4 regions of the Streptomyces sp. NPDC006510 genome follow, and region 3 is predicted to be linked to each of the others. Evidence: riboswitches for the same ligand, from Rfam matches in the RefSeq annotation. Region 3 holds a riboswitch; each other region holds the start of a gene.

Region 1 (7,804 bases), on a different contig from region 3:
CCGAACACGAGCAGGCGCTCCGCTACCACCTCGAAGAGCGCATTGCGAACGACGACCGCCAGGTGTACCGAGAGCTCTCCGCCGACCTCCAGCAGGTGCTCGACGAATTCGCGGGGCGCTGGGAGGACATCAAGCGGGAACTGGGCCCGCTCATCGACAGGGCACGTCAGGCCGAGCAGGCGGATCCGGAGACGGCAGGCCTGACGCCGGTGGAACGGAAGCTGTACGTCAAGCTCACCGACCACATGGCCGAGCACCCGGTCTTCGGCGAACTCGACCAGGAGTTCCTGCGCGCGCTGACGGTCGACCTCGCCTCTCTCATCTCCGAGCACGTCTCCAGCGCGTCCTGGTCCGGGTTGGAGACCAGCCTGGAGGACCTCCAGGTGCACATCTGGGCCCGGCTGCGGGAGAACAAGCTGCGGCCGGTCGAGGGCGGGCTGAAGCCGCTGACCGTGCTCTCCAATTCGATCGCGGGATTCGCGCAGGATCACGCCGGGGCGTTCCGGGCGGAGCGGCTGGGACAATAAGGGGATGTCCGAGTCGTCGCCCCTCTCCTCCGCCCCGCCCTCGCTCGTCGACGGGCAGGAGCTCACGGTCGACGGCAGGGCGTTCCTGGTGCGGGTGAGCGCACGGCGATCGAAGCTCGGGCTCACAGTCGAGCGGGACGGCTCGCTGACGCTGCGGACGCCGACGGGGTGTGCGGCCCAGCGAGCCGAATCGTTCGTGCGGAACAGCAGGCCGTGGATCGACGACAAACTCCGATTGCGCGATGCGCTGCGCCCGGTGCACCCGGTGCGTGAATTCACCGACGGCGAGACCTACCGGTACCTGGGCCGTGAGTACCGGCTCCTGCTGGTGGACGATCCCGGCGCACCGGTCCGGCTGTCCGCCGGGCGGCTGTGCCTGGACAAGGCCACCGCAGCAGATATGCGACTGGCCCGGCGCGCGGTCACCGCCTGGTATCGCAAGGTGGGACTGGGCTGGGCGCAGGGGCGCCTCCAGCCCTGGGCCGCACGCATGGACGTCGACGAACCGACGGTCACCGTGAGAGATGTCGGGCGCCGCTGGGGCACGTACCGGAACGGCGCCACCCCCGCCGACGGCGGGCGGATGGCTCTCCACTGGGCTGTCTTCCAACTCCCCGCCCAGCTCGTCGACTACGTCATCGCCCATGAACTGGCGCATATCCGGGTGGCCGGGCACGGGCCCGACTACTGGCGGCTGCTGCGTCGGGCCATCCCGGAATGCGAACGTCTCAAGGGGGAACTGGACGAGATGGGGCGGAGGGTCTGGCTGGGGGACGTTCCCGCGGACCCGACGGCACGCGCAAGGGGCGTCCCCGGGGATTGACAGTCCGCGTGCAGTCGAGCCTCGTCCGCAGGTCAGTCGAGCGAGATGTTCAGCTTCTCGCCGATCCTGCGGTAGCCGATCCCCGCGTAGATCCGCTCCACATCGGCGTCGCCCGGCTCCAGCCACACCACCCGGCAGCCGCGCTCGAAGGCGGTCGCGGTGAGATGGGCACAGAGCGCGGCGCCGATGCCGCGGCGGCGGTAGGCGTCGGCCACGGCGAGACCGGCCAGTTCGGTGAGACCGTCGACCGGGACGGAGCAGCCGCCCGCGCCCGCCGGTACGCCGTCGACCGTGGCAAGGGCGGCGACCCCGCCGTCCCGGACCGCGGCGCGCAGCCAGTCCGCCACACCGGCCTCGGGTTCGCCGGTCCCGCCGTATCCGTGGTGCTGGACGAGTGCGGCGGCGTCGAACTCCGCTTCGGTGGCCGGTTCGGCGATCGTGAGGAAGTCCACCGGCTTCGGCGTCAGCAGCTCGCCCGGTGCGCAGGCCATGATCGGGGCCCGGTTCTCGACGGTGAACCCGGCGGCGAGCAGCGCGGGTTCGACCGCGGGCGCCGAGCCGGGCAGGAACTCCAGCCGGGGCAGCCGGTCGTGTTCGCGGAAGACCGCGATCAGCGCGTCGAGATCCTCGGCCGTCGGCTCGGCGTCCTGGTCGGGTATGGCGTAATTGGCGTACTTGAGCGACCAGTTGGGGTTGTAACGCACCGTGAAGGGTCCGACCCGGAGGTGGTCCGGGGAGCGCTGGGCGAGCGTACGGGCATGGGACTGGACATCGGTGTCCATGGGCATGTGGGGTTGTCCTCCAGCCGGTTGATCGATGGCGGGTCGCTCCGACGACGGGCCGACCCGGATCGGAGTCGGGAGCCTATGCCACCCGGGCGGCCCCGGCGAAGGGCATTTGGTCGATCGGCGCGATCCGGACCGGCGCTCCGGGGCGCGGGGCGTGGATCATCTGTCCGTTGCCGATGTAGAGCCCGACATGGCTGATGCCGGAGTAGAAGAACACCAGGTCGCCCGGGGCGAGTTCGGTGCGCGAGACACGCCGGCCGGCGTTGATCTGGGTGTACGTGGTCCGGGGGAGCGAGACACCGGCGGAGCGCCAGGCGGCCTGGGTGAGCCCGGAGCAGTCGAACGAGGAGGGGCCGGTGGCGCCCCAGACGTACGGCTTGCCGAGTGCCCCGTACGCGAACGCGACGGCCTCGGCGGCGCGGGCGTTCGGCGCCCGGACGGGGCCGCGCGCGGTGGCGCGGTCGGCGCGGTCGGCGGTACGCGCGCCGGCCGAACCGTGGTCGGAGTTCTCGTAGGCGCTGCGCTCGGGCGGGGTCAGCCGGGCGAGGAGCTGCTGGGCACCGGCCAGCTTGGTCGTGATCGTCGCCTTGTGCTTCTTCAGTTCGGCCCGGCGGGAGGCGAGTGCGGCCAGCTTCCCCTCGGCCTGCGAGCGCAGCATGGCGATCTGGGCGACCTGATGGCGGACCTTGTCGAGCGCGGCGGCCCGGCGGTCGCCGATCCGGTCCACGTACGACGCCCGCTCCAGGTACTGGTCGGGGTCGGAGGAGAGCGCCAGCTGCACGGACGTGCCGAGGCCGCCGGTGCGGTACTGCGCGGCGGCGAACGAACCCAGCGCGTCGCGCGAGGCGTTGAGGCGCTCGGTCCTGCGGGCGGCCTCGTCGCGCAGGGTGTCGAGGGCGTCCTCCGCGGCGTCGGCCTTCTCCTTCGCGCCGTTGTACTGCTCGGTGGCGACCTCCGCGTCGTGGTACAGCCGGTCCACCTCGGCCTTGACCTGGGCGGGGGTGCGCTGCGGATCGGCGTGCGCCGGGCCCGGCAGTGCGGCGGCGGTGGCGGCCCCGGCGAGGGCGAGGGTCGCCGCGGTGCGGGCAGCAGGGCCGGTGTACGGGCGCTGCTTGGGTTTTCGATGCGCTGCCACGAGGGCGTGCGTCCTTCCTGACGACTGCCCGTCGGGGGCTACCGACGGGCCCGCCACAACTCCTGGCGGGGCGACCGGTGCGCCGTCCGCGTACGGAGCGGCGGTGCGGGCGGTCACCTGATCAGGGACGCTAAACCCGGGGCACGGGCAGGAGTCGTAATGACGCTTATTGTCTGAATTTGGCGTGGCGATGTCGTCCAGTGATCGGGAAAATTGCACCAGAGTCAGGCAATTGGTACAGGTGTGAGTGAAGCGATCGGGAAGGTGTACCTGCCTGCCGAGTGGTGATATGGCCGGGGCTAGGCTGCGGCCTCATGGACGTACTCATTCATGTCTTCGTCGCCCTGCACATCATCGGCATCGCCTCCCTGCTGGGCGGTTTCCTGACCCAGATGAAGGCGATGGGCGCGGGAACGGCCCGGTTCGTCCCGGCGATGCTGCACGGTGCGCTGACCATGCTGGTCACCGGTGTCGCACTGGTCGGGCTGAACGAGGCCGACGGCAACCACGTGAACAACATCAAGATCGGCGTCAAGACGCTGGTCCTGGTCGTCATCCTCGCGCTCGTCTACATCAAGCGGGACGAGGAGACGGTCGACAAGGGCGCCTTCGCGGCGGTGGGCGGACTGACGGTGCTCAACATCTTCATCGCCACGCTCTGGACCTGATCCCGCCCGCGCCGCGCCGCCCCGGCACCGGGGCGGCGCGGCGCGTGGAGGCCTGCTACGCCGGCCGCACGCTGCCGTGGATCGGCATGTAGTAGATCGACTCCTCGCGCACGTTCGCCCCGGGCTTCGGCGCGTGGATCATCATCCCGTCACCCTTGTAGATGCCGACGTGGCTGATGTCGTCGTAGAAGAAGACCAGGTCCCCCGGCCGCAGGTCCGCCGTGGCGACCCGGGTGCCGATCTTGACCTGGTCCCAGGTGGTCCGCGGTATGTCCACGCCCGCCGACTTCCACGCGGCCTGGGTGAGCCCGGAGCAGTCGTACGACGCCGGGCCCGTCGCGCCCCAGACGTACGGCTTGCCGATCTGGGCCCTGGCGAAGGCGAGGACCTTCTCCGCCTTGGTGGTCGCGTCGCTGTCCGAGCCGGTACCGGTGCCCGTGCCGGAGCCAGTCCCTGTACCGCTGCCGGAACCCGACTCCTTCGCGGCCTCCTCGGCCTTGCGGTCCGCCTCCGCCTTCGCGGCGGCCTGCTGCTTCGCCAGCTCCTCGGCCTTGCGCCTGGCCTCCGCCTCCTTCTTGCGCTCGATCTCCGCGAGCCGCGCCTTCTCCTCGGCGGTCAGCTTCGACAGCAGCGTGCGCGCCTCGCCCAGCTTCGTCCGGACGTCCTGCTTGCTGGTGCGCAGCGTGTTCTGCGTCGTCGTCAGCGTCTCCAGGCTCCGCACGGCCTCGGCGCGCTTCTTGGACGCCTTGGCCTGCTGCGTACGGAAGTCCGTGATCGCCTGCTGCTGCCGGCTGGTCATCCGGTCCATCAACTGGCTCTGGTCGAAGTACGACTGCGGGTCGTCGGCCAGGAAGAACGTGGCGTTCGGCGTGATGGAGCCGCTGCGGTACTGCGCGGCCGCGTAGGCGCCGAGCGTCCTGCGCGCCTCGTTGAGCTTGTCGGCGCGCTTCGCGACGTCGTCCAGCAGGGCGTCGACCTTGGCGCGCTGGGCGGCGGAGGCTTCCTTCGCCTGGTTGTACTGCTGGGTCGCGGTGCCCGCCTGCCGGTAGAGCTCGTCGACCTTCTTCTGGACGTCCTCGATGCCGGGCTTCGGATCGGGAGCGGCCGTGGCGCTCTGCGTGGAGAGCAGGGTCACGGACGCCAGTGCCGCCGTGGTGAGCCCGACGGCCGGTGCGGTGGTGCGCACCCGGGTGCGCGGTTTGCGATGCGACGCCAAGGCCGGCATCTCCTTCCGTGGACCGCCTACCGGGTTAGCTGTCGGGTTCGGGCGGAACGGAAGGCTGCCCTACGGTCCGAGTGGGGGATAAGGACCGATTCACCCCGGTGCTGCGTATGGGTCCCCGGTTCCGAACTCCCGCGGAGGCAGCCCGGATTCGGCGGAGGCGCCCGCTCGGCGTGGTTCGCCTCAAGGGGGTACGGGCCGCCCGGTCGAGCACGCTAGCCAACCCATGGTGCTGCTGTGAAGGTTGATGTTCGATATGCCCGATACGTTTTCGTGACCTTGTCGAAGCGGCGTGCCCGGAGCGGGCAAGGGTCCCTGATTCCTTACGCGGTGTGGGCGCGCACCTCCGCTGGGTGTCCGTCGTAGGCGCGCGGTTCGCCATGCGGCCGACGGGTGTCCGTGCGGCGGCCTAGACTCGACAAGCGATGAGCAGCCTCTTTGACGACAGCTTCCTGGCCGGCCTCCAGCACTCGGAGGAAGAGCCCCCGCCGCCCCCCGAGGACTCCGCACCCGAAGCGGTGCCGGAGGACCTCTTCGCGGGCGTGTTCGACGGGCCCCCGCCGCCCAGGGACGCCTACTACCGCGACGGCGCGCACCGCCCCGTCATCGACTCCGCGGCGCTCCTCGACGGGCTGAACACCGAGCAGCGTGCCGCCGTCGTCCACGCGGGGTCCCCGCTGCTCATCGTCGCCGGGGCCGGCTCGGGCAAGACCCGGGTGCTGACCCACCGGATCGCCCACCTCCTCGCGGAGCGCGGGGTGCACCCCGGCCAGATCCTGGCGATCACCTTCACCAACAAGGCCGCGGGCGAGATGAAGGAGCGCGTCGAGCAGCTCGTCGGACCGCGCGCCAACGCGATGTGGGTCATGACCTTCCACAGCGCGTGCGTACGCATCCTGCGCCGCGAGTCGAAGAAGCTCGGCTTCACCTCGTCGTTCTCGATCTACGACGCCGCCGACTCCAAGCGGCTGATGGCCCTGGTCTGCCGCGATCTCGACCTGGACCCGAAGCGCTTCCCGCCGAAGTCGTTCACGGCCAAGGTCTCCAACCTGAAGAACGAGCTGATCGACGAGGAGACCTTCGCCGGCCAGGCCGCGGACGGCTTCGAGAAGACCCTCGCCCAGGCCTACGCGATGTACCAGTCCCGGCTGCGCGAGGCCAACGCGCTGGACTTCGACGACATCATCATGACGACAGTCCACCTGCTCCAGGCGTTCCCGGACGTCGCCGAGCACTACCGCCGCCGCTTCCGGCACGTCCTGGTCGACGAGTACCAGGACACCAACCACGCCCAGTACACCCTCGTACGGGAGCTGGTCGGCCCGGCGGGCGAGGGCGACGCCCCGGCCGAGCTGTGCGTCGTGGGTGACGCGGACCAGTCGATCTACGCCTTCCGCGGCGCGACCATCCGCAACATCCTCCAGTTCGAGGAGGACTACCCGAACGCGACCACGATCCTGCTGGAGCAGAACTACCGCTCCACGCAGACGATCCTGTCCGCCGCCAACGCGGTCATCGAGCGCAACGAGAGCCGCCGCCCCAAGAACCTCTGGACGAACGCCGGCACGGGCGCCCGGATCACCGGCTACGTCGCCGACACCGAGCACGACGAGGCGCAGTTCGTCGCCGACGAGATCGACCGGCTGACCGATGCGGGCGACGCCAAGGCCGGTGACGTCGCGATCTTCTACCGTACGAACGCGCAGTCCCGCGTCTTCGAAGAGATCTTCATCCGCGTCGGCCTGCCCTACAAGGTCGTCGGCGGCGTGCGCTTCTACGAGCGCAAGGAGGTCCGGGACATCCTGGCCTACCTGCGCGTCCTCGCCAACCCGGAGGACACCGTCCCGCTGCGCCGCATCCTCAACGTCCCCAAGCGCGGCATCGGCGAGCGCGCCGAGGCGATGATCGACGCGCTGTCCCTGCGCGAGAAGATCACCTTCCCGCAGGCGCTGCGCCGGGTCGACGAGGCGTACGGCATGGCGGCCCGGTCGGCCAACGCCGTCAAGCGGTTCAACACGCTGATGGAGGAGCTGCGCACGATCGTCGAGTCGGGCGCGGGCCCCGCGGTGGTCCTGGAGGCCGTCCTGGAGCGCACCGGCTACCTCGCCGAACTCCAGGCGTCCACCGACCCGCAGGACGAGACCCGGATCGAGAACCTTCAGGAACTGGCCGCCGTGGCCCTCGAATTCGAGCAGGAGCAGGGGGCGGCCGGCCCTGACGCGGCCCCCGGCACCGGCCCCGGTACTGGCACGCTCGCCGAGTTCCTGGAGAAGGTCGCCCTCGTCGCCGACTCCGACCAGATCCCCGACGAGGACGAGGACGGCTCCGGTGTCATCACGCTGATGACGCTGCACACCGCGAAGGGCCTCGAATTCCCGGTCGTCTTCCTGACCGGCATGGAGGACGGCGTCTTCCCGCACATGCGGGCGCTCGGACAGGTGAAGGAGCTGGAGGAGGAGCGGCGGCTCGCCTACGTCGGCATCACCCGGGCCCGCGAGCGGCTCTACCTGACCCGGGCGGCGATGCGCAGCGCGTGGGGTCAGCCCTCGTACAACCCGCCGTCGCGGTTCCTGGAGGAGATCCCGGACCAGCACCTGGAGTGGAAGCGGACCGGGCCGATGGCGGCCCCGGCCGGACCGAC
Region 2 (7,804 bases), on a different contig from region 3:
CAAGGGTCCAGTCGGCGAAGATCCGGATCTTACGGTTCCAGGTCGGCATCGCCATGCCGTGGTAGCCACGGTGCATGTACCAGGCGAGGCGTCCCTTGAGCTTGATCTTCATCTTGCCCATGACGATCATCGCGACGCCCTTGTGCAGCCCCAGACCGGCGACGGCACCCTTGTTGGCGTGGCTGTAGTCCTTCTGCGGGAAGCCGCGCATCCCGGAGATGACGTTGTCGCCGAGGACCTTGGCCTGCCGCAGCGCGTGCTGGGCGTTGGGCGGGCACCAGGCGTTGGGGTTGCCGGCCTTGCGGCCGACCAGGTCCGGAACCTGGGCGTTGTCGCCCGCGGCCCAGATGTAGTCGGTGCCCTGCACCTGGAGCTTCTCGGAGGTGTCCACGTGACCGCGCGGACCGAGCGGCAGGCCGAAGCGGGCCAGCGCCGGGTTCGGCTTCACGCCGGCCGTCCACACGATGGTGTTGGAGTCGACCTCGAGGCCGTTCTTCAGGACGACATGACCGTCGACGCAGGAGTCCATGGAGGTCGAGAGGAAGACCTCGACACCACGGGACTCCAGGTGCTCCCGGCCCCAGGTGCCCAGCTTCGGGCCGACCTCGGGAAGGATCTTGTCGGCGGCGTCGACGAGGATGAAGCGCATGTCCTCGCGCTTCACGTTCGTGTAGTACTTCGCCGCGTCGCGGGCCATGTCCTCGACCTCGCCGATGGTCTCCGCACCGGCGAAGCCGCCGCCCACGAAGACGAACGTCAACGCCCTGCGGCGGACGTCCTCATCGGTCGTCGAGTCGGCCTTGTCGAGCTGCTCGAGAACGTGGTTGCGCAGTCCGATGGCCTCCTCGATCCCCTTCATGCCAATGCCCTGTTCGGCAAGGCCCGGGATCGGGAAGGTGCGGGAGACCGCGCCCATCGCGATGACCAGGTAGTCGAAGGGCAGCTCGTAGGCCTCGCCGACGAGCGGCGCGACCGTGGCGACCTTGCGGTCCTGATCGATAGTCGTGACGCGACCGGTGAGTACCTCGGCCTTCGGCAGTACGCGTCGCAGCGGGACGACGACATGCCGAGGCGAGATGCTGCCGGCAGCAGCTTCGGGGAGGAAGGGCTGGTACGTCATGTACGAGCGCGGGTCGACGACCGTGACGGTCGCCTCTCCGTAGCGCATCTTCTTGAGAATGCGTCGAGCTGCGTACAGGCCTACGTACCCACCGCCTACTACGAGGATCCTGGGACGCTCCGTGGTGCTCATGCCATCGAGTATCCACCCCCCTCGGAGGGCATGCTCGTGAGCCCCTTCACAAGGTATGAGCCACCTTCTGCTACACTTCGCCGCCCACGTGACCGAGGTCATGACACCGCAGGGGAACCACGGTGTGACGGCGAACGTTGTTCACCGCTTGTGAGCTGGCCCTTGGCCCTCCGGACAGAGTGAACCACCGCTCCGATTCACGCACCGGCAACACGTACGGAACACTCCCGCGCGACCGCTCAACGGCCCTGCGAGCGGCTCCGGATGCCCATTCGGACCAGAACCGCCCTCCACGGAGCCGAATTCCTTGTGAAGAAGTTCACGAACTTCGTCGCGCCGTGTCCCTCCGAGCACCGCCCGAGTGGCTCGTGAGGGCTCAAAGGTGCAGGCCAAGGTCCGTGTGAGCGGCCCGTTCCGAGGGCTGTCCCTTAATCCCTGGCGGGGGATTACGGGACAGCCCTCAGGCGATCGACCAGCCGATTCCGTCGAGGATGTCGTGCTCGCTGACGACGACCTCCCGGGCCCCGGTCCGCTCCATCACGGCGAGCAGGATCAGCGCCCCGGACGTGATCACATCGACCCGTCCCGGATGCATCGCGCCGATCGCGGCCCGCTCGGCGTGGGTGGAGCCGAGGAGCCGGCCGGTGATCTCCTGGACCCGCTCGAAGGAGATCCGGGAGTGGTGGATCGCCTCGGAGTCGTACGCGTCGAGCCCCAGGGCGATCGCGGCGATCGTGGTGACCGTCCCGGCGAGGCCGACGAGGGTGGCGGCCCCGGTGATCGGGACGGTCTCCTCGGCGAGGTCGAGGGCGGCGTCGATGTCGGCCCGGATCGCGCCGATCTGTTCGGCGGTCGGCGGGTCGGTCACGACGCCGTCGCGCACCAGGTGCCGCTCGGTCATCCGTACGCAGCCGATGTCCACGGAGCGCGCGGCCCGCACATGGTCGTCGCCGACGACGAACTCGGTGGAGCCGCCGCCGATGTCCACGACGAGATACGGCTTCGCCAGGTGGTCGCGGCCCGCGAGCTCCTTGGTGGCGCCGGTGAAGGAGAACTCCGCCTCCTGGTCACCGCTGATCACCTCGGGCTCGACGCCCAGGATCTCCAGCACCCCGCGGACGAACTCGTCCCGGTTCTCCGCGTCACGGGAGGCGGAGGTGGCGACGAAGCGGAGCTTCTGCGCCCCGTGCTCCTTGATCACCGCCGCGTACTGACGGCAGGCGGCGAACGTCCGCTCCAGGGCCTCCGGGGCGAGCCGTCCGGTGCGGTCCACGCCCTGGCCGAGACGGACGATCTCCATCCGCCGGTCGAGCTCGACGAGCTCACCGGTGGACGGGTCCGCGTCGGCGACGAGCAGACGGATGGAGTTGGTACCGCAGTCGATGGCGGCCACGCGGGTCATGAAGCACTCCCAAATCAAGCCCCTCCGGCGGACGAGGAGCAGTTCAAGCCCCTCCGGCGATCGAGGAGCGGCGGTCAGGGGGCGGAGCCCCCGGGGCGAACGGTCAGCCCTCGTCCGGCTCGCCGCACGGCGAAACGCACGGCCCCTTGCGCCACCACTCCGGCAGCATCGCGATCGCCTCGTCGCCCAGCGGGTTCACCCCCGGCCCCGCGGCCAGCGAGTGCCCGACCAGGACGTGCAGGCACTTCACCCGGTCCGGCATGCCGCCCGCGCTCGGGAAGCCCTCCAGCACCTCGATGGCGTCGCGCCGTGCGATGTAGTCCTCATGGGCGGCCCGGTACGCGGCGGCCAGCTCGGGGTCCGTACCGAGGCGCTCGGTCATCTCCTTCATGACCCCGTTCGCCTCCAGCGTGCCGATCGCGGACGCGGCACGCGGGCACGTCAGGTAGTACGTCGTCGGGAACGGCGTACCGTCCTCCAGCCGGGGCTGCGTCTCGACCACGTCCGGGTTGCCGCACGGGCAGCGGTGCGCGATCGCGCGCAGACCGCGCGGCGGGCGGCCCAGCTGCTGCTGGAACGCGGCGATGTCCGCCTCGGTGGGCGCGGTGGACTCGGTCTGGGGAGGGGGCGTTTCCATGCCTGCCTAGGTTCTGATCGGGCTGCTCGAACTGCGGTTCTGCAGATGGATGGGAAGAGAGTCAGTCGCGGTCGGCGCTGTCGACGCCGTCCCAGAGGTTGGAGTGCCACGGCCGGCCGGACTCGTCCGTCCTGCCCTCGCGCTCCTTGACCGCGTCGGGGTCGATCACCGTGTAACCGGTCTCCCCGGGAAGAAGGTAGTGCAGGTGCGTCCGGGCCAGCTGCCTGATGTACGCATCGTCCTGGAGGCGCGCCTTCTCGTCGCGCAGCTCCTCGGTCCGGGCCTTGGCCTCCTGCGCCAGACGCTCCTGGTCGGCGATCTCGTCCCGCTGCGAGACGTACTGCCGCATCGGGTACGCGAGCGCGACCACGAGGGAGCAGACGACGAGCGCGAGGAAGGCCGCCCGGCCGGTGAGCCGTGAGCGGCGGGCCTGGCGGCGGTTCTGGGACCGGTAGACACGGGCAGCGGTCTGCTCGCCGAGCAGCCGCAGCCGGGTCGCGGTGGAGAACCGGTCCCGGTCCTTCGCGGCCATGTCTCCGCCTCCCCACTACACACGTCCGTCCCCGCACACGGTACGGGACCGAGTACGGGGACGGACGGACGCCATGACCTCCGGCCCCTGACGGGCCGGAAGGGATCAGCCCTTGCTGTGCCTACTGGTTCGCGGAGCGCTGTGCCTACTGGTTCGCGGAGCGCTGTGCCTACTGGTTCGCGGAGCGAAACCGCGGGAACGCCGAGCGGCCCGCGTACACCGCGGCGTCGTCGAGGATCTCCTCGATGCGCAGCAGCTGGTTGTACTTGGCGACGCGGTCCGAGCGGGCCGGGGCGCCGGTCTTGATCTGGCCGCAGTTCACGGCGACCGCGAGGTCGGCGATGGTGACGTCCTCGGTCTCGCCGGAACGGTGCGACATCATGCACTTGAAGCCGTTGCGCTGGGCCAGCTCGACGGCGTCCAGGGTCTCGGTCAGCGAGCCGATCTGGTTGACCTTGACGAGCAGGGCGTTGGCGGAGCCCTCCTCGATGCCGCGGGCCAGGCGCTCCGGGTTGGTGACGAAGAGGTCGTCGCCGACGATCTGCACCTTGGCGCCGAGCTTGTCGGTGATGACCTTCCAGCCGGCCCAGTCGTCCTCGTACAGCGGGTCCTCGATGGAGACCAGCGGGTACGCGGAGACGAGCTCCTCGTAGTACTCGGTCATCTCGGCGGCCGAACGGGACTTGCCCTCGAACTCGTACTTGCCGTCCTTGTAGAACTCGGACGCGGCGACGTCGAGCGCGAGCGCGATGTCCTTGCCCGGGGCGTAGCCGGCTTCCTTGATGGCCTCGATGATGAGGTCGAGGGCGGCGCGGTTCGACTCCAGGTTCGGCGCGAAGCCGCCCTCGTCGCCGAGACCGGTCGACAGGCCCTTGGTCTTCAGGACCTTCTTCAGCGTGTGGTAGACCTCGGCACCCCAGCGCAGGGCCTCGGAGAAGGACTCGGCGCCGATCGGCGCGATCATGAACTCCTGGATGTCCACGTTGGAGTCGGCGTGCGAACCGCCGTTGAGGATGTTCATCATCGGAACGGGCAGCAGGTGCGCGTTCGGGCCGCCGAGGTAGCGGAACAGCGGCAGGTCCGAGGCCTCGGAGGCGGCGTGGGCGACGGCCAGCGAGACGCCGAGGATGGCGTTGGCGCCGAGCGAGCCCTTGTTCTCGGTGGCGTCCAGGTCGAACATCGCCTGGTCGATCAGCCGCTGCTCGGTGGCGTCGTAGCCGACGAGCTCCGGACCGATCTGCTCGATCACGGCGAGGACGGCCTTCTCGACGCCCTTGCCCTGGTAGCGGTTGGGGTCACCGTCGCGAAGCTCAATGGCCTCGAACGCACCGGTGGAGGCGCCGGACGGAACGGCAGCACGGCCCGTGCTGCCGTCGTCGAGGCCGACCTCTACCTCGACCGTGGGGTTTCCGCGGGAGTCGAGGATTTCCCGGGCTACGACGACGTCGATGGACGGCACGAGGCATCTCCTTCTGGGATATGACGCTGGTTGTGCAGGGTCACTTTGGCCTTGCGACAAGAGCCTAACCGGCCCGGCCCGATCAGTCGGCCGACCGCCCGGCCCCTGGGACGAAAAAGGACCCAAGGGCTCACATTGCCGGGCAAACAGCCAGAAATTTACTGGTCGGTAACTACAACACTTGAACGGTCCGGCGCTCTCCCGAGCACAGACGGCGGAACCCCGGCCCGGCGCATACGGGGGATGCGCGCCGGGCCGGGGTGCTCAGGGAGGAGAGAGCCGTGACTACTTCGTCAGGTGCAGCTGCTGACCCGGGTAGATCAGGTCGGCGTCCTTGACGATGTCCTTGTTCAGCTCGAACAGCTGCTGCCAGCCACCCTCGACCTTGTGGTCGGCGGCGATCTGGCTCAGCGAGTCGCCGGAGACGACCTTGTACTCGCCGTCGCCCTTCTTGACCTTCTCGCCGGTCGGGGTGGTGACGGTCTTCTTCGACTCGGCCTGCGGGGCGGCGGAGCGCTCGGAGCGGGAGGCGGCGGGGGCCTCGGTGCGCTCGCTCTGCTTCGGCTGGGCCTGCTGGGCCGGCTGCGACTGCTGCTTCGGGGCGGCCGGGGCGCTCTGCTGCTCGGAGGCGCCGGAGTTCGAGGAGGAGCCGGTGTCGACACCCGGGTCGACACCGTCGTTGGTCAGGCCGCCGGCACCGGCGCAGGCCCAGGCACCCGGACCCTGCATGTCGAGGAGCTTCTCGGCGGTGGCGATCTGCTGGGCCTTGGTGGCCAGGTCGGCACGGGCGGCGTACTGCGTACCGCCGGCGGCGGCCCAGCTGGACTGCGAGAACTGCAGCCCGCCGTAGTAGCCGTTGCCGGTGTTGATGGACCAGTTGCCACCGGACTCGCACTGGGCGACGGCGTCCCAGGTGGCGACGGAGGCGGCGGAGGCGTTGGTCGCGCCCATCAGGGGCACGGCGACGGCGGCACCGGCGACACCGGCGAGCGTGGCGATACGGACGGCCTTGGACGGGCGGCGGTGCTTGCCCTTGCTGGAAAGCAGCATGGAACTTCTCCTCACCGACGCCTGCGAGGTGAGCTGTCGGGTTCGGGCCAAGTGAGTTGCCCGGTCGCACGTCCTAGCACGCGACTTCACCCCAAGCCGGTCCTGATGCGTCTTTCGACGATCGGGTCCGGCGCTTACCTGGGTCCCCCGCTCCTGCCTACGGCGCTTTACGCGTCTGTTCCCTTCGACCGACGGCAGGATTCGGCGTGACGGTCGACGGGGCCCGCGGTGCGAGCGATTCCGACCGTAAACATACGCAACCCTCACATTCAAAGATGGACACATCGGACAATCGGCCCGTACTTGCATCTGAAGAACCATCGTTTCCGCAGGTGGGACGCGATACGGGAGGGCCCCCCGGGCGCGACACGCCAGTTGACGCAAAGAGACCCATGTCTCACTTGCGCATAAGTGGACATAGGTCCCTGAACTGCCCCAGTTTTTGAGGCGCTTTTAGTCGATTATCAGACTTCCCTCACTTGGTCTTCACATCGAGATCGAGGCTCTGGCCAGGGAGGATGAGGTCCGGGTCGGAGCCGACGGCACCCTTGTTGGCCTCATAGAGTGCGGGCCAGCCGCCGGGAACCTTCTGTGCGTCAGCAATCGACCAGAGGTTGTCGCCGGGGCGCACGGTGTACGCGCCGTCAGCCGCCGGCTCGGCCGTGTCGCGCGCGTCGTTGCCGCCGCGGGAGGCATGACGGCCCGACTCCCGGCCGCCGCCGTCCGTGCCGCGGCTCCCCTCACTGGCCGGCGCGCCGCGGTGCTTGCCGCCCACACCGGTGGACGAGTCGGGCGAGCCGGACGGGTCACGGGGTGCGTCCGAGGGCGCGTCGGGGGACGGGGTGGTCGAGGCCGAGGGCTTCGGGGACGGCGAGGTCCCCCCTGACGGCTTGCCGGCCTCGTCCGAGCCGTCGGTGCCGTCCACGGCGTCCGTACCGTCCGAGGCGCGCTCGGAGGGCGTCGTGTCGTCGGACGGGTCCGCCGACGCGTCGTCAGCCGGCTTCGCGCTCCCGGTCGGGTCGTCGGCGGGTACGGAGCCCGGGTCGACGCCCGGCAGCGTCCCGTCCGCGGCGAGGCCGGAGATGACCGCACAGCTGGGCCAGGCCTGCGGGCCCCGGTCGTCCAGCACCTTCTGGGCCACCGCTATCTGCTGCGCCCGGCTGGCGAGGTCGGCGCGCTCCGCGTACGCCTCACCGCCGTACGCCTTCCAGGTCTCCTGCGAGAACTGCAGACCCCCGTAGTAGCCGTTGCCGAGGTCGGCGCTCCACATGCCACCGCTCTCGCACTCGGCCACCCGGTCCCAGGTCGTGGCGTCGGCCGCGTGCGCGCCGGAGGCGCCGAGCAGCGGGATGGCGATGGCCGATCCGGTCACACCCGCGGCGACGACGATGGCGGGTGCCTGACGGGGGCGACGGTGTCTGCCGTTCGCGGAGCCCATGGGGTTGCCTTCCGTGTGACTGACGTGTGACTGG
Region 3 (7,804 bases):
TCTACTGCACCCACGCCTTCCACGGGCTGACGACCGGCTCCCTCTCGGTCAACGGGGAGGACGGCTTCCGGGACGGCTTCGCCCCCCTGCTGCCGGACACCGCCATCGCGCTCGGCGATCTCGACGCACTGCGGCGCGAGCTGAAACGCGGAGACGTGGCGGCACTGGTCGTCGAGCCGATCCAGGGCAAGGGCGTCCACGCCGTGCCGCCCGGCTTCCTGCGGGACGCGCAGGAGCTGCTGCACAGGCACAAGGCCCTGCTCATCGCCGACGAGGTGCAGACCGGCCTGGGCCGGACCGGCGACTTCTACGCGTACCAGCACGAGGAGGGGGTCGAGCCCGATCTGGTCTGTGTCGCCAAGGCGCTCTCCGGCGGCTATGTGCCGGTCGGGGCGACCCTGGGCAAGGACTGGATCTTCCGGCGGGTCTACTCGTCGATGGACCGGGTCCTGGTCCACTCCGCGAGCTTCGGCTCCAACGCCCAGGCGATGGCGGCCGGGCTCGCGGTCCTCGCGGTGATGGAGGACGAGGAGACCGTCGCGCATGCGCGCCGCACCGGCGAGCTGCTGCGCGACCGACTGACCGCACTGGTCGACCGCTACGAGCTGCTGCACGAGGTGCGCGGGCGCGGGCTGATGATCGGCATCGAGTTCGGCCGGCCGTCGTCCCTCAAGCTGCGCAGCCGCTGGACGATGCTGCAGGCGGCCCGCAAGGGACTCTTCGCGCAGATGGTGGTGGTGCCGCTGCTCCAGAAGCACCGCATCCTCACCCAGGTCTCGGGCGATCACCTGGAAGTGATCAAGCTGATTCCGCCGCTGGTGATCGACGAATCGGACGTCGACCGGTTCGTCACGGCGTTCACCGCGGTGATGGACGACGCACACAGCGGCGGCGGGCTGATGTGGGACTTCGGCAGGACACTGGTGAAACAGGCCGTCGCCAACCGCTGAGCCGGATACCTTTTGCCTGAGAGGCAAGAAATTTGCCTCCCAGGCAGGTTCCTGGCCCAATAGGTACATGAATCCTCCAGACGGAGAGGCGGCCGACGAGCTGCCCGGAGTCGCGCCACGCCTGCGCGACCTGCGCCGGAGCCGTGGTCTCACCCTGGAGACCGCCGCTCAGCGGGCGGGGCTCTCACCCGCCCATCTCTCCCGGCTCGAAACGGGCCGTCGCCAGCCGTCGCTGCCGATGCTCCTCGGTCTTGCCAGGATCTACGGTACGACGGTCTCCGAGCTGCTCGGCGAGAAGCCCCCGGAACGTGACGCGATCATCCGCGGCGGGACGTTCGAGGGAGCCGAGGCCGATGGCTGGATGTACCAGCAGGCCGGCGGTTCCGGCCGGGCGATGCAGGCGCTCCGCGTCCGGGTTCCGCACGGTGCGCAGGGCGATCTCGTACGCGTCCATCCCGGCGAGGAGTGGCTGTACGTGCTCGCCGGGCACCTCCGGGTCTGGCTCGGGGACACCGTGCACGACCTCGCCTCCGGTGACAGCGCACACTTCGATTCGCTCACCCCGCACCGGATCACGGCCGTCGACCGCGACGGCGCCGAGCTGCTCTTCGTCCACACCCTGCTGCAGAGCCCCGCCGCCGAGCTGTGCCTCGGCAGCGGGGTCCACCGTCGCTGAGACCGGTTACTCCGGTCGCCAGAGAGGACTGTCATGTCCGATTCAGAGAACTTCGACCCGCTCGGGTCCAGGAAGAACTACGAGGCCCAGGAGCGGAAGTTTCCGCGCGGTGTGGTGATCCGGCTGTTCGCCTACCTCATCGCCGGACACATCTTCGCGGCCTTCCTCTATCTGCTCTTCGCGGTGGCCGGCAAGGGCTGACCACCGCCGCCGGGCGGGCCCGGCTACGCCTCGTCGAGGAGCCGGTCGCGCAGCCGCTCACGGGTCTCGGGGGCGAGTCCCAGGCCTTCGGAGAAGTAGCGCTCCGTGCTGCCCCAGGTCTCGTCGATGGTGGCGAACGCCGCGGCGAGGTACTCGGCGTGGGCGCCGAAGAGCGGATTCAGCAGTTCCACCACCTCGGCCGACATGCCCTGCGCCGAGGTGTCGCTGCGACGCACCTTGTAGCGGCGGTGCGCGTCGTTGGACTTCAGATAGTCGGCCTCAATGGCATCGCGCTCGACGCCGACGGCGAGCAGTGACACCGCGATCGACAGACCGGCCCGGTCCTTGCCCGCCGCGCAGTGCATCAGGGCGGGCACGCTGTCCTCCGCCAGGGAGTGCAGGACCCGGCTGTGCTCGGCGGTGCGGTCCCGGATGATCGAGCGGTACGAGGCGATCATCCGGTTCGTTCCCTTGCCGTCGGCGAGGACCGAGCGCAGCTGCTCGACATCGCCGTCGCGGACCATGTGCCAGAACTGTGAGCCGTCGGCCGGGTCGGAGAGCGGGATGCTCACATTCCGTACGCCCGGCAGATCCACGTCCAGCCCGTCGAGCCTGCGGTCGGCGGCATTGCGGAAGTCGAAGATCGTGTGCAGGCCGAGGCCGCCGAGGAAGGAGGCGTCCTCGGCGGTGGCGTGTGCGAGGTGACCACTGCGGAAGAGCCGCCCGTGCCGCACCCGCCGGCCGTCCGTGGTGGGCAGCCCGCCCACGTCGCGGAAGTTACGGACACCCGCCAGCTCGGGTTCCGTCGACGGGACCTGTGGCAACTGCTGCGTCACGGTGACTCCTGGAGTGTCTGGTGCCGGCGCGAGTCACCGGCGAGGCCACTCCGGCGACGATACGACATTGATTCCTCAGGCAATCATCTCGGCCTTTCCCTGTCGATACCCGGGCGAACTCCGGTTCTCCCGCGGCGAATCCGCCCGGTGAATTCCTCGCCAGGCCGTTGCCCGTGCCCCGCCGATGGTCGATGATGTGCGGAACTGTTTGAATGTGGGGATACGATGATCGAGACGGGCAACACCGGCCGGACCTGGCTGCTCACCGGGGCGAGCAGCAGCTACGCACTGCGACTGACCGAGCAGGACGAGCTGATCCATCTGCACTGGGGGCCGAGGATCACTCTCGCGGCGGCCGAGGCGCTGGCCGCGGCACCGGAGCTGCCCTTCAGGGCCTTCGAGTCCCATCTCGACGGCCGGGAGGAGTATCCGGTGGAGGGCGGCCCCAGGTTCGTCCGCCCGGCACTCTCGGTACGCACCCCCGAGGTTCGCGGCACCGAGTGGGCCTTCGGCGCCGCCGTGGTGGACGGGGACGAACTGCGGATCGACTTCACCGACTCCGTGCACCGGCTCGCCCTCACCCTGCACTACCGGATGCGGGACGACTCCGATGTCGTGGAGCGCTGGGCCACCGTCGCCCACGCCGGACCGGACGGCGCGCCGCTGGAGTTGCTGCGCGCCGACGCGGCCGCCTGGTCGCTGCCCGCCCGGGACGGCTGGCGGCTGAGCCGGCTGCACGGACGCTGGGCGGCGGAGTCGCGGATCGCGCGGGCGGAGCTGACCTACGGCGAGAGCGTCATCTCCAGCAGGCGGGGCCACACCGGCCACCAGTACCTGCCGTGGGTCGCGCTGGACGCCGACGGTGCGGCGACCGAGGAGAGCGGCGAGGTCTACGGCTGCGCGCTCGGCTGGTCCGGGTCGTGGCGGATCTCCGTGCAGCGGCTGCCCGACGGGCTCGTACAGATCACCGGCGGCGCCGGCTACGACGACTCCGGACTGCTGCGGCTCACGCCGGGGGAGTCGTACACCACGCCCGTATTCGCCGGTCTGTGGAGCGGGCAGGGGTTCGGCGGCGCGAGCCGCGCCTGGCATGCCTGGCAGTTGGCCCATGTGATCCCGGACGCGGAGAACCTGCGGCCGGTGCTCTACAACTCCTGGGAGGCGACGGGCTTCGACATCTCGATGGACCAGCAGCGTGCCCTCGCCGAGCGCGCCGCCGCGATGGGCGTCGAGCTGTTCGTGGTGGACGACGCGTGGTTCGGGCAGCGGACCAGTGACCGGGCCGGGCTCGGCGACTGGACGCCGAATCCGGACCGCTTCCCCGGCGGCCTGAAGCCGCTCGCCGACGAAGTGCACGGGCTCGGCATGCAGTTCGGAATCTGGGTCGAGCCGGAAATGGTCAATGCGGACAGTGATCTCTATCGCGCCCACCCCGACTGGGTGCAGCACTTCCCCGGGCGGGCGCGGACGGAGTACCGCCATCAGCTGGTGCTCAATCTGGCTCGCCCCGATGTGCAGGAGTATCTCTGGGAGCAGCTGGACACGCTGCTCTCCGAAACACCTGTCGACTATGTGAAATGGGACTTCAACCGCTGCTTCACCGATGCGGGCTGGCCGGGCGAGGAGTACCCGCAGAAGCTCTGGATCGAGCACGTGGACGCGCTGTACGCGCTGATCGACCGGCTCAGGGCCGCGCATCCCTCGGTCGCGTTCGAGTCCTGCTCGGGCGGCGGCGGCCGGATCGACCTGGGGATCCTGTCCCGTACGGACCAGGTGTGGACCTCCGACAACACCGACCCGCTCGACCGTCTCGCCATCCAGGAGGGCTTCGGGCACCTCCATCCGGCCCGGGTGATGGCCGCCTGGGTCACCGACAGTCCGAACCACCAGCTCAACGGCAGGGTCAGCTCGCTGCGCTTCCGTTTCGTGAGCGCGATGGCCGGTGTGCTCGGGGTCGGCGGGGACCTCACTGAATGGAGCGAGGAGGAGCTGGCCGAGGCGCGGACCTGGGTGGACATCTACAAGGAGATCCGGCCGATCGTGCAGTGGGGCGAGCTGTACCGGCTGCGCGAGCCGCGCGGCGGACTCAGTGCGGTCCAGTACGTCCACGGGGAGGAGACCGTGGTCCTGATGTGGCTGGAGGCGCAGAGGTACGGGGAGCGGCCCCCGGCTCTGCGGCTGCGCGGGCTCGACCCCGCGGCGACGTACACCTGCCTGGACACGGGGGCGGTGCACCACGGTTCGGCGCTGCTGCATCAGGGACTGCACACCGGACTCCGAGGCGATCTCGACGCGCGGGTGCTGAGGCTCCGACGGGGGTGACACTCGCGGCATGTCCGTAATGCGGTTATTTGCCATAACATGCCCCGTTTATGCGGGACATGGGTGCCGCCTCGTGAGCGGAATCATATCCGTGACGGTGTGTGGTGACGGCAATGTTGGGGCATCCGTGCGCGGCGCGGAAATCAAAGATCCTTAATCCACGGAGTGTGACCGGAATTCCGCGCTGAATTCCCGGCGCGGATTCCGGCGTGGAACCCGTGGCTTGTTCTCGTCGTCCCGGCTCGCTTACGGTCACCGTCAATCCGGACGGACCGCCTAATCCTGCCGCCGACCGGAATCCGCATCCACTCATCGCGTGGCAGGAGCGGGGGAACCAGGTAAGCCGCCGACCGGAGAAATCCGGTCGGCTCGGGGTGAAGTCGCGCTCGGCGCGGCCGGGCATCTCCAGCCCGAACCCGACAGCTCACCTCGTAGGCGCCGGAGAGGAAGTACTTCATGCCCATATCGGGTAAGCACCGTCGTCCGAAGATCAGCACCATCGCCCGTGGCGTCGCCGCGGCAAGCGCCGGCGGCGCCGTCGTCGCACTGCCGCTGCTCGGTGCCACCGGTGCCCACGCCGTGGAGCAGGCCGCTCCGGCCGCCGCACCGAAGTCGGCCGCCGCCACGCAGGCCGCGCCGGTCTCCCAGAAGCAGGCCGCCACCACGACGTACTCCGTCGTCTCCGGCGACTACCTGTCGAAGATCGCCGCCGAGCACAAGATCAAGGGCGGCTGGCAGAAGCTGTACCAGGACAACCGCAAGGTCGTCGGCGAGGATCCCAGCCTGATCTTCCCGGGCATGAAACTGACCCTCGTTGCCAAGGCGTCCGGCAACGCCGCGCCCACCGGCGCCGGCACCGGCTCGGCCCTCCCGTCGAAGGCGCCCTCGGTCGCCTCGTCGGCCGCGCAGAAGTCCGCCCCGGCCAAGTCCGTGACCGCCGCCCCGGAGACCAAGGCCCCGGCCGCCCGGAGCACCGCCTCCGGTTACGCCCACCCGGTCCCCGGCAACCACACCACCAACTACCGGGCCTCCGGCTCCAACTGGTCCAGCGGCAGCCACACCGGCATCGACTTCCCCGTCGCCACCGGCACCAGCGTCAAGGCCATCACCTCCGGTACCGTCGTCACCGCCGGCTGGGGCGGCGCGTACGGCAACCAGGTCGTCATCAGGCACGCCGACGGCCACTACTCGCAGTACGGCCACATGTCCTCCCTCTCCGTCTCGGCGGGTCAGGCCGTGAGCGCCGGCCAGCAGGTCGGCCTCTCCGGTGCCACCGGCAACGCCACCGGCCCGCACCTGCACTTCGAGGTCCGCACGGGCCCGGGGTACGGCTCGGACATCGACCCGATCGCCTTCCTGGCCTCGCACGGCATCTACGTCTGAGCCGAACGGCCGGGCAGCTGAGCGACAAAGCATGACCTGAGCAACACAGCAGGGGCGGTGCGCGGCGGCGCACCGCCCCTCTGCTTATTCCCCCTTTACCAAAAACTGACCGGGTGGTCTATCTCACCACCCGTCAACCCCTTATTACGGTCGCGTAGGTCACATTCAGCGGTGCAGGATAAGCGTTTGTGGCAGACGATTCGAGAAAAAACCAACGTGGCGTCAACAACCGACAGGGCGTCATCGGGTCGTACGCGGCGATCGGCGACAGCTTCACCGAGGGAGTCGGCGACCCCGGCCCGGACGGGACCTTCGTCGGCTGGGCGGACCGTTTCGCGGTACTCCTCGCGGACCAGCTCCCGGACCCCGATGCGGCGACGGGCGCCGAAGGCTCCGCGCACGGGAATTTCGGGTACGCCAATCTCGCCGTACGCGGACGCCTCCTCGACCAGATCGTCGAGGAGCAGGTGCCCCGCGCCAGGGAGCTCGCACCCGACCTGGTGAGCTTCTGCGCCGGCGGCAACGACATCATCCGGCCGGGCACCGACCCCGACGACGTGGCCGAGCGCTTCGAGCGCGCCGTCGCCGAGTTGACCGAGGCGGTCGGCACGGTCATGGTCACCACCGGCTTCGACACCCGTGGCGTTCCCGTGCTGCGCCATCTGCGCGGCAAGATCGCCACGTACACCGCCCATGTACGGGCCATCGCCGACCGCTACGACTGCCCGGTCCTGGACCTGTGGTCGCTGCGGTCCGTCCAGGACCGGCGCGCCTGGGACGACGACCGGCTCCATCTGTCGCCCGAGGGACACACCAGGGTCGCGCTGCGCGCCGCCCAGGTCCTCGGCATCGACGTGCCGGCCGACCCCGACCAGGAATGGCCCCCGCAGGCACAGCGTGGCACCCTCGAAGTGCGGCGCGACGACATCCACTGGGCGCGCGAGTACCTGGTTCCGTGGATCGGCCGACGGCTGCGCGGCGAGTCCTCGGGCGACCACGTCGAAGCCAAGCGCCCGGACCTCCTGCCGCTCTAGGGTCTTTCGTCTGGATCAGGCCGGACCCCGCGAGCCCGGCGTGATCCAGTCGAGAAGCCACTTGATTGCGGAAGTGTCTCCGCTGGCCGCGGTTTGCTCATCCTCGACAAAGTCGCCGCCCACTGCCGGCGAATCCCCGCTTCGGATCGTTGGCCCCTCGCGGGTTCCTTCGCCCGTGCCCTCATCCGGTCGGCGAAGCGATTCGGGCCGCGTGACGAAGCGGGCGAGATCCTCGGCGGAGCCGCGGGGCAGGCAGGCCACCACCGCCTCCGGCAATGTCGTGATCACGGCGCGCAGCCGCGCGCCGAGGTCCGGGAGCGGGGACCAGGACGAAGCGGGGACATTGACGGTGACAAGCAGCAGGTCGCCCTCGTAGCAAGGCCGGGGTCGCTCGCCGGACCC
Region 4 (7,804 bases), on a different contig from region 3:
ATAGGTTTCGGGCTCGCCGCGGCCGGTGCGCGGCGCCGGCGGATCCGCCGCATCGTGCTGCCGCTGCTGGGGCTCGTGCTCGCCATGGGCATGCACGCGCTGTGGAACGGGTCGGCGGTCTTCAGCCCGTGGGGCTTCTACGCCGTGTACGGGGTGTTCATGGTGCCGGTCTTCGGCCTGGTGACCTGGCTGGCGATCTGGTCGCGCCAGCGGGAGCTTCGCATGCTCTCCGCCGAGCTGCCCGGCTACGCGGCGGCCGGCTGGCTGACCCCGGCGGAGCCGCTCGCCCTCGCGTCGATGCGGGCCCGCGGCCTGGCCCGCGACGCGGCCCGCCGACGGTACGCCGTCGAGGCCGTTGGGAGCCGGCAGAGCCCGTACGGCCCCGCATCCAGGCCCTCCGCTCAGGCGAAAGCCTCGGCGAAGGCCCACGGGAAGGCGGCTGCGCGGGCCGTCGCCGAGTACGAGTCGTTCGCGACCTCACTGGCCTCGCTGCGTCTGCGGGCCCGCCGCGGGGCGGCCGGCCCGGACTTCGCCGAACGCGAGCTGGAGCTGCTGCACCACCTCTGGCAACGCAGAGAGGTGGCCGCCCCCGCCCTGACCTACGCGGCCCAGGCAACGGGCCGCCTGCGCCCCTCGTACCCACCGCCCCCGTGGGCGGCCCCGGCGCCGCACCCGCAGTACGGCGCCGGCTACAACCCGTACATGCTGCCGCCCCGGCAGTCGACCTGGCACGGGCCGGTTCAGCACTGAGGGCTTCGGCGCACCGCGTCCACGAAACCGTCGAACAGTTCCTTCTGCGGCCGCAGACTCCGGACACCGGGGCTGTGGCCGGAGCCGTCGAAGAAGCCGAACGGCCGCCCATGGCGACGGTGAGACCTCTGCCGCATTCAGCGCGAATGCCCCAAGAGCGTTGCGCTCTCGGGGCATTCGTTGCGCATGAGCCTCCGCCGCACGCTCAGTAGCGGTGCGCTCCGCGTGCGCGTCAGGCGGATGCCTCGGTGAGTTCGGCCAGCTCCTGCTCGGTCAGCGAGAGGTCCGCGACGGCCAGCAGCGCGGGCAGCTGCTCGACCGTGCGGGCCGAGGCGATCGGGGCGGCCACGGTCGGCCGGGAGGCGAGCCAGGCCAGCGCGACGGTCGCGATCTCCGCATCGTGCTCCTGGGCGACCTTGTCCAGGGCGGCCAGGACCTTCTGTCCCCGCTCCGAGTCCCGGTACTTGCTGACGCTCTCGGCCCGCGCGCTCTCCACCGTGGCGCCCGGACGGTACTTGCCGGTGAGGAAGCCGGAAGCCAGGGCGAAGTACGGCACGGCGGCGAGCCCGGCGCGGGCGGCCGTGTCCTGGAGTTCGCCCTCGTACGTGTCGCGGGAGACCAGGTTGTAGTGCGGCTGCAGGGCGACGTAGCGGGCCAGCCCCTCGCGCTCCGAGAAGTCCAGGGAGGCCTGGAGCCGCTCGGGGCTGATGTTGGAGGCGGCGATCTCCCGGACCTTGCCCTCCTTCACCAGCTGGTCGAGGGCGGTGATGATGTCCTCGACCGGGACGGTCTCGTCATCGAAGTGCGTGTAGTAGAGATCGATGCGGTCGGTGCCGAGCCGACGCAGCGACGCCTCGGCCGCGGCCTTGATGTTGACGGGCGCGAGCCCCCGGTACGAGGGGTGGGTGGAGACCTTGGTGGCGACGACGATGTCGGCGCGGTCGGAGCGGGAGGCCAGCCACTTGCCGATGACCGTCTCCGACTCCCCGCCCTCGTTGCCCGGAACCCAGGCGGAGTAGCCGTCGGCGGTGTCGATGAAGTTGCCTCCGGCCGCGGCGTAGGCGTCCAGCACGGCGAACGACTGCGCCTCGTCGGCGGTCCAGCCGAAGACGTTGCCGCCGAGAGCGAGCGGGAAGACCTGAAGGTCGGAAGGGCCCAGCCTGCGAAGAGAAGTCATAAGTGGATCAACGAATTCCGGCGGGCCCGCTATTCCAGGTGCTCGCCGTTTTCCCCACCGCCGGCTCTCCCCCACCGGCCGCTCTTCCTCGCTGCCCTCTGCCCCACCGCCCGCTCTTCCCCACCGCTCACAACAGACCGGCAGCCCTGACGTCGGGGGGTGAGCGTCAGGACTGCCGGGGTTCGTCGGCCGGCGAACCGGCTCGGATCAAGAGGCCCGCGGGGCGGGCGTCGCCTCAGGGGTTGAGGCCCTTGCCGCGGAGCCAGGCCATCGGGTCGATGCCCGTGCCGTCGGCGGTGTGGACCTCCATGTGGAGGTGCGGTCCCGTCACGTTGCCGGTCGCGCCGACCCGGCCGATGGTGTCACCGGTGCTGACCTTCTGGCCGACGCTGACACCGATCGAGGACTGGTGGCAGAACCACAGCTCCGTGCCGTCGTCGAGTTCCAGCACCGTGCGGTAGCCGTACGCACCGGACCAGCCGGCCGACTTGACCGTGGCGCCGTGCACGGCCTTGATCGGGGTGCCGGTCGGGGCCGCGAAGTCGAGGCCGGTGTGGTAGCCGGAGGACCACATCGAGCCGGCCTGGCCGAAGGTCGAGGTGATCGTGTACGAGGAGGTCGGGATGGCGTAGCTGGCGGCGAGCTTGGCGAGCCGCAGGGCCTCCGCCTTCTTCTTGGCCTCCTCCTCCGCCTTCTTCTTCTCGGCGGCGGCCTTGGCCTTGGCCTCGTCCTGCTGCTTCTCGGCCTCGGCGGCGGCCTTCTCGGCGGCTTCCTTCTCCTGGGTCGCCTTGGCCTCGGCCGCGGCGGCGTCCTGCTGCTGCTCGGCCTGCTGGAGGATGCGGGCGCGGAGCGCCTCGCCCGCATCCGTCGTGCCCTGCTCGGCCTCGGCGGTGGTGATGCCGGCGGTGGTCAGCGGGGCGGTGGCGGCCGCGACCTCGGTCTTGTCCGTCTCGGACTCGTCGGAGAACAAGGAGCCCACGCCGGGAAGGGACTTGGCGTCGGGGAGGTTGTCCGCGATGGAGTCGGGCACGGAGATGGAGACCGGCGGCTTGCTCTGCGCGGTGGCCATGCCGCCCGCGCCGACCGCCGCGATGACGCCGACACCCAGCACCGTGGAGCTGCGGGCGAGTCCGTTGCGCTGCTTGGCGACGCGGTGCTTGCCGCGCACCGGGCGGACGGACTCCTCGGTGGGGTTCCACTCGTCCCAGCCGCGGTCGGACTCGCCGTTGCCGTCGGCGCGGAAGTCGCTGCCGAACTCACCGGTGAATTCGCCGGTGAAGTCGCCGCCGGGCTCGGTGCCGAAGTCGGCTCCGTAACCGGTGCCGTAGTCGGGATTGAACCGAGACGGGGCCTCGGGGGCAGGCTTGTTGGACGCCACGGGGGCGCACTCCTTTCCTTCCTTCTCGCCTACCGGGTTAGCTGACGGGTTCGGAGCAGGAAGGTCTCCTACGGGCCCCTCCGCCTCTCACGAGACACAGGTGTCCGATTCACCCCATGTAGGTGGTTCCCCGGTTCCCTTGCGGAATTCGGCGCTCGCGCACGGTGCCGCCACTGACGACGGCTGGGACGACCGCGCTGCGTTATCGAACGTTAATAGACACCGGGGTCGTATTCCAAGCCGTTCCCACTGATCGTTCACGTCTTTGGCCTGGACTTTACGGGGCAAAAGCGGGCGGAATCGGATGAGTTGACCGACCCTCAGCCACTACCCCGTTTCTGATGTTGCGTCAAATGTTATGCGGAGCGACGCCCTTCGGTTACGCACGGTGGCATCGCACCCGTCGCACCCCCGCACCGCACCCCCGCACCGCACCCGCCCCTCACGCCTCCTCAGCACCGACGATCCGCACGGTCCTCCGCCGGTCCGGCTGCCCCTCCGCGGGACGTGCGACCGCGAGCAACGCCATGTCGTCGGTCGTCTCGCCACCCGTGTGCAGGCGCACGTCGTCGGTCAGCGCGGACAGCAGTTCCTCGGGCCCCGGAAAGATCCGCCCGCGCAACCGGGCCGCCGGATCGTAGAAGACCCCCTCGGCGTTCCGCGCCTCGGAGAGGCCGTCCGTGTAGAGGAGCAGGGTCGTACCGGCCGACAGGTCCCACTCGTCCGTGTGCTCCTGCCACACCCCCAGGCCCATCCCGAGCGGCAGCGCGGGCACGGAGGGCTTCAGCACCTCCAGCGCCCCGCCCGGGTGCAGCAGGATCGGCTCGGGGTGACCGCGGTTGACGATCCGCACCCGGGCCAGCCCGGGCGGGATCTCGGCCAGCACGGCGGTGATGAAGCCCTCCAGCGCGTCGAGCCCGCCCCGCCGCGCCTCCTCCCGTGCCAGCGCCCGCTCCAGCCGCCCCGCCACCCCCTCCAGCGAGGGTTCCTGCTCGGCCGCCTCACGGAACGCCCCGATGACCACCGCCACCGTCTCCACGGCGTCGAGCCCCTTCCCCCGTACGTCCCCGACCACCAGCCGCACCCCCTGCGGGGTGTCCGCCACGGCGAACAGGTCGCCGCCGACGAACTCGTCCGCCTGCGCAGCCTCGTACCGCGCCGCGACATGCAGTCCGCCGGTCCGGTCGGCCGGCTGCGGCAGTACCGCGCGCATGGCCGTCTCCGCGACGAAGCGCGCGGAGGCCAGCTGCTCGTTGCCGCGCCGCACGACCCCGTTGATCACGACCGCGAGGACCGAGACGGTGGCCAGGGTGAGCAGCTCGATCAACGGCACGACGTCCGGCAACGTGCTGCTGTACAGCCGCAGCGCGATGACGGCCAGCATCGAGGCGATACCGGTGCGGATGGTGCTGGCCAGCGAGAAGAACGGGGCGGCGATCAGCGGAGCGGCCACGAACAACGGAATGGCGGTGAAGGTCGGCGGGGTGAGGAGGTCGAACACCAGCCCGCCGAGAATCATCAGGGCGGGCAGGGTGCGCACGAACGACCGGGTACGGGCCCCGCCCCCGGCCTGCCTGCCACGCCGCTTCTCCCGCTTCCACACCTGTGGTCTCCTGCCCGGTACGCGCGCGGCTGCGGACGGTACCGCGCCCCACCCCAGGCTCACCGGAGCGGAACGCGGCGGCGACTCCTCGTCGGCCAATGGGGGGACACATGTGGTGTGGCTCACGTACCGCCCAGACCCGGCCGCTGCCCCGGCCGCTGCGCGCGGGCCACGGACCGAACGATTCAGACCCGGCACGCTGTATGCGTGCCGGGCCTGAATTCTTCAGTAGCGGGGACAGGATTTGAACCTGCGACCTCTGGGTTATGAGCCCAGCGAGCTACCGAGCTGCTCCACCCCGCGTCGGTGAACACAACTCTACGGCATGTCCGGCGCTCTTTTGACCACTCGGGTTCTCCCGGCCTTCACCCCCGACCTTCGCCCCGGCCGTCACCCCTGCCGCATCAGGACGGATTCGTCTCGGAGATACGGGGAGCGGAAGTGGCCTTCCCATGGACCGCCGGCGGCTTCACCGGGTTCGCGCCCCGCTGCAACGAGTGGAGGATCGCCAGCCCCTGGCCGACGACGCCCGCCGCCATCTCGTTGACACCATTGGTGCCGTTGAGAACGGTGAGGTCGGCGCCGGACATGCCGCGGGCGGCCGCGTCGGCCAGGGCGGGCAGGTTCTCCACGATGCGGTTGGCCGCGATGAGCTCCTGGTTGCCGTCACGCAGTGAAGCGGCGCGCACACTGTTGGCGTCGGCCTGCGCCTGGGCGAGGGTCCGCTCGGTGTACGCGTCGCCGTCGGCCTCGAACTTCACCCGGTCACGGGCCGCCTCCGCCAGGGTGCGCTGCCGGTAGGCCTCGGCGTCCGCCGGACGCCGTACCTCCGCCTCCAGCCGCTGCGCGGCGAGCGAGGCCTGCCGCTCGGCCAGCGCGGTCTGCTCCTCGATGACCTCCTGCGAAGCCCTTGCCTGAGCGAGCGGCCCGGCCTGCGCGGCGCGGGCGTTGTACTGCTCGGTCTCGGCGAGGAAGCCGGCCCGCTTGATCGCGGTGTCACGTTCGTACTCCGCCTTGAGCGCGGAGGCCTGCTGCTCGCGCTGGCTGGCTTCCTGGTCGGCCTTGGCCTCGGCGATCCGGGCCTGGCTGGCGACCGCGGCGGCGTGCGGGGCGGCGAGGTTCTTGATGTAGCCGGTGGCGTCGTCGATCTCCTGGATCTGGAGGGCGTCCACGACGATGCCGAGCTTCTCCATCTCGCCGTGGCTGCCCGCGATGACCTCCTGGGAGACCCGGTTGCGCTCGCGGATGATCTGCTCCACGGTCAGCCCGCCGACGATGGAACGCAGGTGCCCTGCGAAGATCCGCCCGACGAGTTCCTCCATCTGCTCCTGCTCGGTCAGGAAGCGGCGGGCCGCGTTGGCGATGGACACGGCGTCGTCGCCGACCTTGAAGACCGCCACGGCCCGGACGTTGAGGCGGATGCCCTGCTGCGTCACGCAGTCCTCGGTGATCTCCGCCTCGCGCAGCGCCAGGGAGAGCATGCGCGCCTTCTGCTTCACCGGGAGCACGAAACTGCCGTGCCCGGTGACGATCCGGAACTGGGTGTCCAGCGTCTGCCCCTTGGAACCGGAGATGAGCATCGCCTCGTTGGGGGCGGGAACGTGCCAGAAGAACATCGGAAGACTCCTGCCGTACGTCACTGCTTCCGTGTGTAGGTCACTGCTTCGGCTCAGGACGGCAGGCGTTCCACGATCACGCCGCGCGCCGAGACCGCGTCGACGACAACGACGCGCACGTCCCTGTCGATCGACGTCGCCGACCATGCGGTGTAGGCCTCGGACCCACCCCGTACGGCCACCAGTACTTCGCCCGGCCCATCGGACGGAATCGGCACGGTGACACGGCCGATCGCCCCGACCGGGCTCCGGGCGGACTCATCTGCCCTGTGCATGCGCCCTCGCGAGCGTCCGTTCGTATGCCTGCTCACGCCGCTTCTCACGCGATGTCCCGCACCGCTTCATGGACACGAGTCAACCCCGCCTCCTGGAGGTCCGCGCCTCCTCGACACTTCCACGGTACTCCGCACCCGCCCCCGTGGAACGGCCCCGAAGGACGCCGGGCGAACAACGAGCGAGGGCAAATATGGGGTGATATGACTGAAATATCATTTGCCTGCCGCCGCGATCAACTCGCGCTGACCGGGAGCGAACCATGGACGACTACCCGTTGCTCGACCTCTTCTGGACCATGCTCTGGTTCTTCCTCTGGATCATGTGGCTGTTCCTGCTGTTCAAGGTCATCTCGGACATCTTCCGCAGCCACGACCTCGGCGGCTGGGGCAAGGCCGGCTGGCTGATCGTCACGCTGCTGCTGCCGTACGTCGGCGTCCTGGTGTACGTGATCGTGCGCGGCAAATCCATGTCCAAGCGGGACATCAAGGAGGCCCAGGAGCGTGACGCGGCCTTCAAGGCCTACGTACGGGAAGCCGCCGGCACCTCCGAAGCGGGCGGCGCCGACGCCACGAAGAAGGCGAGCCACGTCGACGAACTGACGAAGCTCGCCGAGCTCAAGGACCGGGGCGCCATCACGGAGGAGGAGTACCAGCAGGCGAAGGCGAAGATCCTCGCCTGATCCACGGCGCGTATGTCTCCCTCCACACCGTCCGGCGAACTGGCGGGGCGCCAGGACCGCGGGGAAGCTTGAGGAGACATCAGCCACGGTGGCCGTTTCCGCCCGCGCGGTTCTCGGGGGCCTGAGCCACGGCGTACAGCTGCTCGCACCGACGACCCGACAGGGGAGGCCGAGCGGGGTGCGGTCCCCATCTCGACGCGCGAGGAGATGGCCCGGCCATGAACGGCACCACGCTCGAAACCCTGGACGCGATGCGGATCGCGCTGCGCGGTCCCGTCATCGGGCCGCAGGACCCGGAGTACCGCCGGGCCCGCACGGTCTACAA

Evidence for each region. A riboswitch is a leader RNA that binds a small molecule or an ion and turns the genes downstream of it on or off. The one in region 3 is predicted to bind cyclic di-AMP.
Region 1: another riboswitch for cyclic di-AMP. It lies ahead of ABZY11_RS21925 (NlpC/P60 family protein); the one in region 3 lies ahead of ABZY11_RS18540 (peptidoglycan DD-metalloendopeptidase family protein).
Region 2: another riboswitch for cyclic di-AMP. It lies ahead of ABZY11_RS04690 (transglycosylase family protein); the one in region 3 lies ahead of ABZY11_RS18540 (peptidoglycan DD-metalloendopeptidase family protein).
Region 4: another riboswitch for cyclic di-AMP. It lies ahead of ABZY11_RS18675 (M23 family metallopeptidase); the one in region 3 lies ahead of ABZY11_RS18540 (peptidoglycan DD-metalloendopeptidase family protein).

Annotation. Positions count from the first base shown of each region.
Region 1 covers NZ_JBEXPH010000071.1:26,546-34,349, forward strand. The annotation lists gene ABZY11_RS21900 (type I restriction endonuclease) at 1-527, shown strand, start outside; gene ABZY11_RS21905 (SprT family zinc-dependent metalloprotease) at 532-1,350, shown strand; gene ABZY11_RS21910 (GNAT family N-acetyltransferase) at 1,383-2,138, opposite strand; gene ABZY11_RS21915 (NlpC/P60 family protein) at 2,215-3,273, opposite strand; gene ABZY11_RS21920 (hypothetical protein) at 3,588-3,941, shown strand; gene ABZY11_RS21925 (NlpC/P60 family protein) at 3,997-5,166, opposite strand; cyclic di-AMP (ydaO/yuaA leader) riboswitch at 5,165-5,330, opposite strand; gene pcrA (DNA helicase PcrA) at 5,589-7,804, shown strand, end outside.
Region 2 covers NZ_JBEXPH010000008.1:66,243-74,046, forward strand. The annotation lists gene ABZY11_RS04665 (NAD(P)/FAD-dependent oxidoreductase) at 1-1,252, opposite strand, end outside; gene ABZY11_RS04670 (Ppx/GppA phosphatase family protein) at 1,713-2,654, opposite strand; gene ABZY11_RS04675 (DUF501 domain-containing protein) at 2,758-3,291, opposite strand; gene ABZY11_RS04680 (septum formation initiator family protein) at 3,353-3,823, opposite strand; gene eno (phosphopyruvate hydratase) at 3,993-5,282, opposite strand; gene ABZY11_RS04690 (transglycosylase family protein) at 5,568-6,332, opposite strand; cyclic di-AMP (ydaO/yuaA leader) riboswitch at 6,336-6,507, opposite strand; gene ABZY11_RS04695 (transglycosylase family protein) at 6,808-7,770, opposite strand.
Region 3 covers NZ_JBEXPH010000054.1:35,088-42,891, reverse strand. The annotation lists gene ABZY11_RS18565 (aspartate aminotransferase family protein) at 1-950, shown strand, start outside; gene ABZY11_RS18560 (XRE family transcriptional regulator) at 1,018-1,626, shown strand; gene ABZY11_RS18555 (DUF6126 family protein) at 1,660-1,827, shown strand; gene ABZY11_RS18550 (tyrosine-protein phosphatase) at 1,851-2,663, opposite strand; gene ABZY11_RS18545 (alpha-galactosidase) at 2,889-4,985, shown strand; cyclic di-AMP (ydaO/yuaA leader) riboswitch at 5,282-5,436, shown strand; gene ABZY11_RS18540 (peptidoglycan DD-metalloendopeptidase family protein) at 5,442-6,368, shown strand; gene ABZY11_RS18535 (SGNH/GDSL hydrolase family protein) at 6,557-7,402, shown strand; gene ABZY11_RS18530 (hypothetical protein) at 7,418-7,690, opposite strand.
Region 4 covers NZ_JBEXPH010000055.1:13,226-21,029, reverse strand. The annotation lists gene ABZY11_RS18685 (PrsW family intramembrane metalloprotease) at 1-750, shown strand, start outside; gene ABZY11_RS18680 (aldo/keto reductase) at 983-1,927, opposite strand; gene ABZY11_RS18675 (M23 family metallopeptidase) at 2,163-3,305, opposite strand; cyclic di-AMP (ydaO/yuaA leader) riboswitch at 3,317-3,469, opposite strand; gene ABZY11_RS18670 (PP2C family protein-serine/threonine phosphatase) at 3,748-4,908, opposite strand; tRNA gene ABZY11_RS18665 (tRNA-Met) at 5,138-5,211, opposite strand; gene ABZY11_RS18660 (SPFH domain-containing protein) at 5,313-6,524, opposite strand; gene ABZY11_RS18655 (hypothetical protein) at 6,578-6,799, opposite strand; gene ABZY11_RS18650 (SHOCT domain-containing protein) at 7,060-7,479, shown strand; gene ABZY11_RS18645 (FAD-binding oxidoreductase) at 7,698-7,804, shown strand, end outside.